Regions from separate parts of the Streptomyces sp. 142MFCol3.1 genome, predicted to be linked through region 1. Evidence: riboswitches for the same ligand, from Rfam matches in the RefSeq annotation. Region 1 holds a riboswitch; the other holds the start of a gene.

Region 1 (4,747 bases):
TGGCCAAGGCCAACATGCGCAAGATCTTCCCCGACCACTGGTCGTTCATGTTGGGTGAGGTCTGCCTCTACAGCTTCATCGTCATCATCCTCACGGGTGTGTACCTGACGCTGTTCTTCCACCCGTCGATGAACGAGGTGGAGTACCACGGCAGCTACGTCCCGCTGCAGGGCCAGCTGATGTCCGAGGCGTTCAACTCGACCATGCACATCTCCTTCGATGTGCGCGGTGGTCTGCTGATCCGGCAGATCCACCACTGGGCGGCGCTGATCTTCCTCGCCGGCATGTTCGTGCACATGATGCGCGTGTTCTTCACGGGTGCGTTCCGCAAGCCCCGTGAGGTCAACTGGGTCTTCGGATTCCTGCTGTTCGTCCTGGGCATGTTCACCGGCTTCACCGGCTACTCGCTCCCGGACGACCTCCTCTCCGGCACCGGTGTCCGCTTCATGGAGGGCGCGATCCTGTCCGTGCCGATCGTCGGCACGTACCTGTCGTTCTTCCTCTTCGGCGGCGAGTTCCCGGGCGGCGACTTCGTGGCCCGCTTCTACTCGGTGCACGTGCTGCTGCTGCCGGGCATCATGCTCGGCCTGGTCGTCGGCCACCTGATCCTGGTCTTCTACCACAAGCACACGCAGTTCGCGGGCCCCGGCAAGACGAACAACAACGTCGTCGGCATGCCGCTGCTGCCGGTCTACATGGCCAAGGCCGGAGGCTTCTTCTTCCTGGTCTTCGGTGTCATCGCGGCCATCGCGGCGATCGCCTCGATCAACCCGATCTGGTCCCTGGGCCCGTACCGTCCGGACCAGGTGTCCACGGGCGCCCAGCCCGACTGGTACATGGGCTTCTCCGAGGGTCTGATCCGTGTCATGCCCGGCTGGGAGATCAACTTCTGGGGTCACACGCTCGTCCTGGGCGTGTTCATCCCGCTGATCATCTTCCCGCTGGTCCTGGTCGCGATCGCGGTCTACCCGTTCATCGAGTCCTGGGTCACCGGCGACAAGCGCGAGCACCACATCCTGGACCGCCCTCGCAACGTCCCGACCCGGACCGCGTTCGGTGCCGCCTGGATCAGCTGGTACTTCGTCCTGCTCGTCGGTGGTGGCAACGACCTCTGGGCCACGCACTTCCACCTGTCGATCAACTCGATCACCTGGTTCGTCCGGATCGCGTTCTTCGTCGTGCCGGTGCTGGTCTTCCTCGCCACCAAGCGGATCTGCCTCGGCCTCCAGCGCCGCGACCGGGACAAGGTGCTGCACGGCCGCGAGTCGGGCATCATCAAGCGTCTGCCGCACGGTGAGTTCATCGAGGTCCACGAGCCGCTCAGCCAGGACGCGCTGCACACGCTCACCGCGCACGAGCAGTACAAGCCGGCCGAGATCGGCCCGACGGTCGACGAGAACGGTGTCGAGCGCAAGGTCAACGGCCCGGAGCGACTGCGCGCCAAGCTGAGCAAGGGCTTCTACGGGGAGGACAACCAGATCCCCAAGCCCACGGTCGAGGAGTACAAGGAGATCACGAGCGGCCACGGCCACCACTGATCACCCACCGATCCTGCTGATCGCCACGGCTGGAGCCCCGTCCATTGCATGGACGGGGCTCTTTGCCGTCCTCCGGGCTGGATAGGGTGGAGCCTGCCGGTACGTGCGTGCGTACCCGCCTTTTGTACGTGTCTACGAACCCAGGAGCGGCATATGAGTGCTGTGACCCCCGCTGGAGGCGACATCGCGGCGGGCCGTTCCTGGCCCGAGGTACTGAACGGCCTGCTCGAAGGCCGTGACCAGAGCGCCGACGACACGGCGTGGGCGATGGACCGCATCATGCGCGGCGAGGCGACGGACGCGCAGATCGCCGGCTTCGCGGTGGCGCTGCGCGCCAAGGGCGAGACGGTCGAGGAGATCTCCGGACTCGTCCGGACGATGTACGAGCACGCCAACGTGATCGAGGTGCCGGGCCCGGCGGTGGACATCGTCGGGACGGGCGGCGACGGCGCGAAGACGGTGAACATCTCCACGATGTCCGCGATCGTGGTCGCCGGGACCGGCGCCAAGGTCGTCAAGCACGGCAACCGGGCCGCGTCGTCGGCCTCGGGCGCCTCGGACGTCCTGGAGAAGCTCGGCGTCAATCTGCAACTGACGCCGAAGCGGGTCGCCGAGGTGGCCGAAGAGGCCGGGATCACCCTCTGCTTCGCCGTGAAGTTCCATCCGGCGCTGCGTCACGTGGCGGCCGCGCGCGGCCAGCTGGGGATCCGGACGACGTTCAACATCCTCGGCCCGCTGACCAACCCGGCACGGGTGAAGGCCCAGGCCGTCGGCGTGGCGGACCCGCGCATGGCGCCCATCGTGGCCGGTGTCTTCGCCGAGCGGGGCAACTCCTCGCTGGTCTTCCGCGGCGACGACGGGCTCGACGAGCTGACCACCACGTCGACGTCGCGCGTCTGGGTCGTGCGCGACGGCAAGGTGACCGAGGAGCGCTTCGACCCGCGTGACGTGGGGATCGAGCTCGTCCCGGTGGAGGCCCTGCGCGGCGCCGACGCCTCGTACAACGCGGACGTCGCGCGACGGCTGCTGAACGGCGAGCACGGTCCCGTGCGGGACGCGGTCCTGCTGAACTCGGCGGCTGCGCTGGTGGCGCTCTCGCCGGGCGACGCACCGCTGGCGGAGCAGATCCGTGCCGCCATGGCACAGGCGGCCGAGTCGATCGACTCGGGGGCCGCGAAGCAGGCCCTCGACCGGTGGGTGCGGGTCAGCAACGCCTGACCACTGCTGTCCGTACCCGATGTGACACAGGGCGCAGTCCGGATCCTGGACTGCGCCTTGCACGTCGAAGATCTTCTGGCAAGATGCTGTACCAGGTCATGAGTGACAGCCATCAGGCCCCGGCCGGCTGTCCGGCAACCCTCCGTCCGTGGCGGGGTGCCCCGGGTGAAGACCAGGCCGTAGGCAGCGAGGTCTACGGCAAGCGCGGACCCCTCGCGTCACCAGGGGTCCTGGTCGTTCGAGGGAGCCTTCTGTGAGCAAGCGAATGCGATAGGGCGTCGAGCCCCGCCTCCGCGTACCCCTTTCACCTTTTTCCCGCGCCGAGCCGTACCTCCGTGCACCGGCCGCGCGGTGATTCCGCCTGCCTCTCACAGGAGCTCGCCATGTCTGTCACCACCGTTGCCGCCGACCGGTCCGTCTGTGCCCCTCTGGCCGTTCTCGGGCGAGATGTCACCGTCCCGCTCGTGACGGGCGGCGAGGTCGGCTACGCCGCGCTCGACTACGCCGCCAGCGCCCCCGCCCTCCAGCGGGTGTGGGACGACGTCGCCGCGTACGCCCCGTACTACGGCAGCGTGCACCGCGGGGCCGGCTACCTCTCGCAGCTGTCCACCGACCTGTTCGAGAACGCCCGCCGGACCGTCGCCGGATTCCTCGACTGCCGCCCTGACGACCAGGTCGTCTTCACCCGCTCCACGACCGACTCGCTCAACCTGCTCGCCGCCACCCTTCCGGCCGACTGCCAGGTCTTCGTCTTCGAGACCGAGCACCATGCCTCGCTGCTGCCCTGGCGGGACGCGCGCGTGACGTATCTGAACGCCCCGCGCACCCCCGAGCAGGCGGTCGCGACGCTGGAGCGGGCCCTCGCCGACCGCGACCCTTCCCCAAGCTCTCGGCTGCGCTCGAGCAGGGGAGGCCCCTTTGGCCCGGCCCTGGTCTGCGTCACCGGCGCCTCGAACGTCACCGGCGAACTCTGGCCGGTGCGCGAACTGGCCGCCGCCGCGCACGCCCACGGCGCGCGCATCGTGCTGGACGCCGCGCAGCTGGCCCCGCACCACCCGGTGTCGGTGCGGGACCTCGACGTCGACTGGGTCGCCTTCTCCGGACACAAGCTGTACGCGCCCTTCGGTGCCGGCGTCCTCGCGGGCCGCGCCGACTGGCTTCGGGAGGCCGACCCGTACCTGGCGGGCGGCGGCGCGAGCCGCAAGGTGTCGCGGCGCGAGGACGGCGGTGTGGACGTGGAGTGGCATGACACCGCCGCGCGGCACGAGGCCGGTTCGCCGAACGTCATCGGCGCCTACGCGATCGCGTCCGCCTGCAAGGCGCTCACCGAGGCCGGCTTCGACACGCTGGTCGCCCGCGAGCGGCACCTGATCGACACGGTCCGCGCCGGTCTCGCAGGCGTACCCGAGGTGCGGGTGCTCTCGCTCTTCGGCGACGACGCCGCGCGCGTCGGTGTGATCTCCTTCGTCGTCGAGGGCTGGAACAGCTCGCACTTCGCCGCGGCGCTCTCCGCCGAGTACGGCATCGGTGTCCGCGACGGCCTCTTCTGCGCCCACCCGCTGGTCAGGACCCTGCTCGGCAGCGACCCGCAGACCCAGGGGGAGTGCGGGGCCCCGGAAGCCGAGCCCGGCGAGAAGTCCCTCAACGCGATCCGCGTCAGCTTCGGCGCGGGTACGCCCGACGAGCACGTCGAGCGCTTCGTGACCGCGGTGAGGGAGCTCGTGCGGGACGGCGCGAAGTGGCGGTACCGCACGGAGGACGGCCGCTGCGTGCCCGCGGTCTGAGCGGGGCTGTCGTCAAGGGCCGCCCGTCGACCGGGCGGTCCTTCGTGCCGCGGTCACACGATCAGGAGTCGAGCCCGATCGCGAACGCCGCCTCCAGGTCGTGCTGGGAGTAGGTGCGGAACGCGACGTGCGTGTCCGTGGCCTCGACGCCGGGGATCTTGCTGATCTTGCCGGGGATGACGTCCGCGAGGTCGTCGTGGGCCTGCA
Region 2 (4,747 bases), on a different contig from region 1:
CGGTCGCGGTCGTCGTACCGTCACCGGCGACGTCGTCGGTCTTCTTCGCGACTTCCTTGACCAGCTCGGCGCCGATCTTCTCGTACGGGTCCTCCAGCTCGATCTCCTTGGCGATGGACACACCATCGTTGGTGATCGTGGGGGCGCCCCACTTCTTCTCAAGGACGACGTTGCGGCCCTTGGGGCCGAGGGTCACCTTGACGGCGTCGGCGAGCTGGTTCATACCGCGCTCAAGGCCGCGCCGTGCCTCCTCGTCGAACGCGATGATCTTGGCCATGTGAAGTGGTCCTCCCGGACTGGGGTGGAAAGCTCACAGGACCGCGCTGGCGCCCGCGACGGACGGCCTGCCTGCCTTGTGGTTCCTTGCCCCACCTGGCCTGCGGGCCTCGCCGACCCGGTCCTTCGTTGTCACTCTCACCTTCAGAGTGCTAACGCCAATGATTAGCACTCGCCCCTGTCGAGTGCAAGCGGCTCCAGCGGATCCCCAGGTGAACACGGGGGCGCACGGGAGCGGAGCACGGGACGGCCCCGGCCCGCGGACAGACCGAAGGGCCCGTACCCCATGGGGATACGGGCCCTTCGTCACGTCGAACAATCAGTCGGCGCGTGCTTCAGCCGGCAGCCAAACGGACCATGTCCGCCTGCGGCCCCTTCTGACCCTGCGAGATCTCGAACTCGACCCGCTGGCCCTCTTCAAGGGTGCGGTAGCCGTCCATCTGGATCGCGCTGTAGTGGACGAATACATCCGCACCACCGTCGACCGCGATGAAGCCGTACCCCTTCTCCGCGTTGAACCACTTGACGGTGCCCTGAGCCATGCCTAACTCCCCTATTACTGGCCCTTGCACAGATCCACACTTCGCGGATCCGGGTCAGACCTCACCCCCCAACGGTTGGGGGTGTGCGCCGGAACGCGTCGACCGCGGCTGAATGTATCTGCCCAACTGCCGTCTGCAACAGGTCAATCGGACGAGAATTCTGGGCACGGCCGATCGGGAATATGCGGAGAATGTGCGAAGATTCAGGGCAAGTCGGGCCCCGTAAATGCCATAAACGGCTCAAAAAGGCGGGGCACTTTGGCTGCTTCTTGTCGGGTGCCGCACAGGTACTCATATGCGTCCGGCATGAAATGCGGAGCGGGTTCCCCAACTGTACCGTGCTCAACCATGCAGAATTGCCCCCTCCGTTTCTCTCACGGAGGGGGCAATTCGATGAACTCTCGGTGATGGGCATTACCCTTGGTAATAATCTCACCCTCGGTGACGGCCGTCGGCAGACCTCGCGCCCGGCCGCCGGCATGTCGCCGCGCCGGCGTCAGCCTCCGGCGACGGCCGGGATGATCGAGACGCCCGCACCGTCCGGCGTCGCCGTCTCGAGACCCTGCTCGAACCGCACGTCGTCGTCGTTGACGTAGACGTTGACGAAGCGGCGCAGCTTGCCCTGGTCGTCCAGGACGCGCGCGGAGATACCCGTGTGGTTCTTCTCCAGGTCGGCGATGACCTCGGCGAGGGTCGCGCCCTCGGCGTTCACCTCGGCCCGGCCGCCGGTGTAGGTGCGCAGGATGGTGGGGATGCGGACGTTGACGCTCATGATGCGAGGCCAGCCTCTCGGAAGGAGTCCAGGTTCGGGCGGATGGTCGCGGTCAGGCCGGTGTCCGAGGCCACCGCGTCCAGGGTCTTGAGGCCGTCGCCGGTGTTCAGCACGACCGTGGTCAGGGCCGGGTCGAGCAGCCCGTTCTCGATCAGCTTGCGGGTGACGCCGACGGTCACACCACCGGCCGTCTCCGCGAAGATGCCCTCGGTGCGCGCCAGCAGCTTGATCGCGTCGACGATCTGCTCGTCGTTCACGTCCTCCACCGCACCTCCGGTGCGCCGCGCGATGTCGAGCACGTACGGGCCGTCGGCCGGATTGCCGATGGCCAGCGACTTGGCGATGGTGTCCGGCTTCTGCGGGCGGACGACGTCCTGCCCGGCCTTGTAGGCGACGGAGACCGGCGAGCAGCCCTCGGCCTGGGCGCCGAAGATCTTGTACGGCTTGTCCTCGACGAGGCCGAGCTTGATCAGCTCCTGGAGACCCTTGTCGATCTTCGTGAGCTGGGAACCGGAGGCGATCGGGACGACCAGCTGGTCCGGGAGCTTCCAGCCGAGCTGCTCGCAGATCTCGTACGCGAGGGTCTTGGAGCCCTCCGCGTAGTACGGGCGCAGGTTGACGTTGACGAAGCCCCAGCCCTCGCCCGCCGGGTCGCCGATCAGCTCGGAGCAGAAGCGGTTCACGTCGTCGTAGTTGCCCTGGATGCCGACGAGTTCGCCGCCGTAGACCGCGGCCATGACGACCTTGCCCTGCTCCAGGTCGTGCGGGATGAACACGCAGGAGCGGAAGCCGGCGCGGGCCGCGGCGGCGCCGACGGCGCCGGCGAGGTTGCCGGTGGAGGAGCAGGACAGGGTGGTGAAGCCGAAGGCGCGGGCGGCCTCCAGGGCCTGCGCGACGACGCGGTCCTTGAAGGAGTGCGTCGGGTTGCCGGAGTCGTCCTTCACGTAGAGGCCGCCGGTCACGCCCAGTTCGCGGGCGAGGTTGTCGGCCTTGACGAGCTTGGTCCAGCCGGGGTTGATGTTCGGCTTCTCGGCGACGTCCGCGGGGACGGGCAGCAGGGGGGCGTAGCGCCAGATGTTCGCGGGGCCCGCTTCGATGCGCTTGCGGAGTTCCTCGGTGTCGTAGGCCGAGTAGTCGTACGCGATCTCCAGCGGGCCGAAACACTCCTCGCAGGCGAAGACCGGGCCGAGGGGCACGCGGTGGCCGCACTCCCGGCACGAGAGGGCGACGGCGGGACCGAGGTCGACGGAGTTCGTGGTGGTTGCAACTGTCTGCGCAGCCATGGAGGCGAGGCCCTTTCTCCTCATCTTCCTCACGACGCATCTCGCCGTGAGACGGATTTGGCACCTTCCCGAGCCGGGAGCCTCGCGGTGCGATCGAGATGTCGATCGGTACGAGACCGGCTGGAGGGTTGCCGGGGCTTCATCGGGCCGTATCCCTCTGCCCCTCTGGATGAGCGGTATTCGATTGTTGAACTGTTGAACTGCTTATGTGCGGACGATCCAGGACATGCGATGGTCACCCGCGTTGTTCAAGACTGTAACCGAAGGCCAGGACAGTTGAGCCAGTCGTCCGAACCGCGAGACGGCCCTAGCCGATCAGCCGCTGCCACGGCGGGCATGCCGATGAGAGCATGTGATCAAACAGTGAGGAGCCGCAGACTGTGCTGGAAGAAGTTGAGCGCTGGCTGGGCACACGCTCCTGGTCCGTGTCCGATCGCCCGCTCCACAAGCTCATGGCCGCGAAACGCGCCACCGGTTCGACGGTCAGCGTGGTCCTGCCCGCCCTCGACGAGGAGGAGACGGTCGGCGACATCGTCGCGATCATCCGCCACGACCTGATGGAACAGGTCCCCCTCGTCGACGAGATCGTCGTCGTCGACTCGGGCTCCACGGACCGCACCTCCGAGGTCGCCGCCGCCGCGGGCGCGCGGGTCGTGCACCGCGACGACATCCTGCCGCGCATCCCGGCCGTGCCCGGCAAGGGCGAGGTCCTGTGGCGGTCGCTGCTCGTGACGAGCGGGGACATCGTCTGCTTCATCGACGCCGATCTGAAGGAGTTCTCCTCGGACTTCGTCGCCGGGATCGTGGGCCCGCTGCTCACCGAACCGGGTGTGGACCTCGTCAAGGCCATGTACGACCGGCCGCTGACCGTGTCGGACGGTTCCGCGTCCGGCCCGACGGCGGCCGGCCAGGGCGGCCGTGTCACCGAGCTCATGGCCCGTCCCCTGCTCAACATGCACTGGCCGCAACTCGCGGGCTTCGTCCAGCCTCTGGGCGGCGAGTACGCGGCCCGCCGCTCCCTGCTCGAACAGCTGCCGTTCCCCGTCGGGTACGGCGTCGAACTGGGCATGCTCGTCGACGCGCTGCACCTGGTGGGCCTGGACGCCCTCGCCCAGGTCGACGTCGGCGTCCGCAAGCACCGCCACCAGGACGGCCAGGCGCTCGGCCGGATGGCCGCCGCCATCTACCGCACCGCACAGCTCCGGCTGGCCCGCGGGCACCTCGTCCGCCCCGCGCTCACCCAGTTCGAGCGGGGCGAGGACGGCTTCGAGCCGCGCACCTACTCCGTCGACACGGAGGAGCGGCCACCGATGGCGGACATCGCCGAATACCAGTCACGCAAAGTGGCATAGCCCCGGTCTGCGAAAACACGGAGTGACCGACTCCGCCGGTCGTATACGGCCTGTTCGTACCGTCGTCCGTACGTTTGAGCGTTTCCGGGCCGGGCTAGGTTGAGGCGTATGGCTTCCACGGCTTCTGCGCAGGGCACCGCCCACCACATTCTCGTCGCGTCCAACCGCGGCCCGGTCTCGTACGAGGTGCGCGAGGACGGTTCGCTGCACGCCCGGCGGGGAGGCGGCGGGCTGGTCTCCGGCCTCTCCGCGATCGGTCCGGAAGCGGGCGCCCTGTGGGTGTGCTCGGCGCTCGGCGACGGCGACCGCGAGGCGGTGCGCCGCGGGATCGCCGAGGAGGGCGTGCGCATGCTCGACATCGACGCCGACGTGCACGCCGACGCCTACAACGGCATCGCCAACTCGGTCCTGTGGTTCGTGCACCACATGCTCTACCAGACGCCCCTGGAGCCGGTCTTCGACGCGGAGTTCCGGCGCCGGTGGGCCGCCTACGAGACGTACAACCGTGCGTTCGCCGAGGCC

What was found. A riboswitch is a leader RNA that binds a small molecule or an ion and turns the genes downstream of it on or off. The one in region 1 is predicted to bind S-adenosylmethionine.
Region 2: it holds a riboswitch for S-adenosylmethionine, as region 1 does, so the genes downstream of both, thrC (threonine synthase) here and H305_RS0127425 (aminotransferase class V-fold PLP-dependent enzyme) in region 1, are expected to answer to the same signal.

The regions. Positions count from the first base shown of each region.
Region 1 covers NZ_AUKV01000019.1:206,204-210,950, reverse strand. The annotation lists gene H305_RS0127435 (cytochrome b) at 1-1,538, shown strand, start outside; gene trpD (anthranilate phosphoribosyltransferase) at 1,692-2,756, shown strand; SAM riboswitch class IV at 2,851-2,967, shown strand; gene H305_RS0127425 (aminotransferase class V-fold PLP-dependent enzyme) at 3,140-4,540, shown strand; gene H305_RS0127420 (Lrp/AsnC family transcriptional regulator) at 4,602-4,747, opposite strand, start outside.
Region 2 covers NZ_AUKV01000017.1:211,397-216,143, forward strand. The annotation lists gene groL (chaperonin GroEL) at 1-277, opposite strand, end outside; gene H305_RS0125365 (cold-shock protein) at 612-818, opposite strand; gene H305_RS0125370 (MoaD/ThiS family protein) at 1,315-1,590, opposite strand; gene thrC (threonine synthase) at 1,587-2,873, opposite strand; SAM riboswitch class I at 2,891-3,049, opposite strand; gene H305_RS0125380 (glucosyl-3-phosphoglycerate synthase) at 3,254-4,225, shown strand; gene H305_RS0125385 (alpha,alpha-trehalose-phosphate synthase (UDP-forming)) at 4,334-4,747, shown strand, end outside.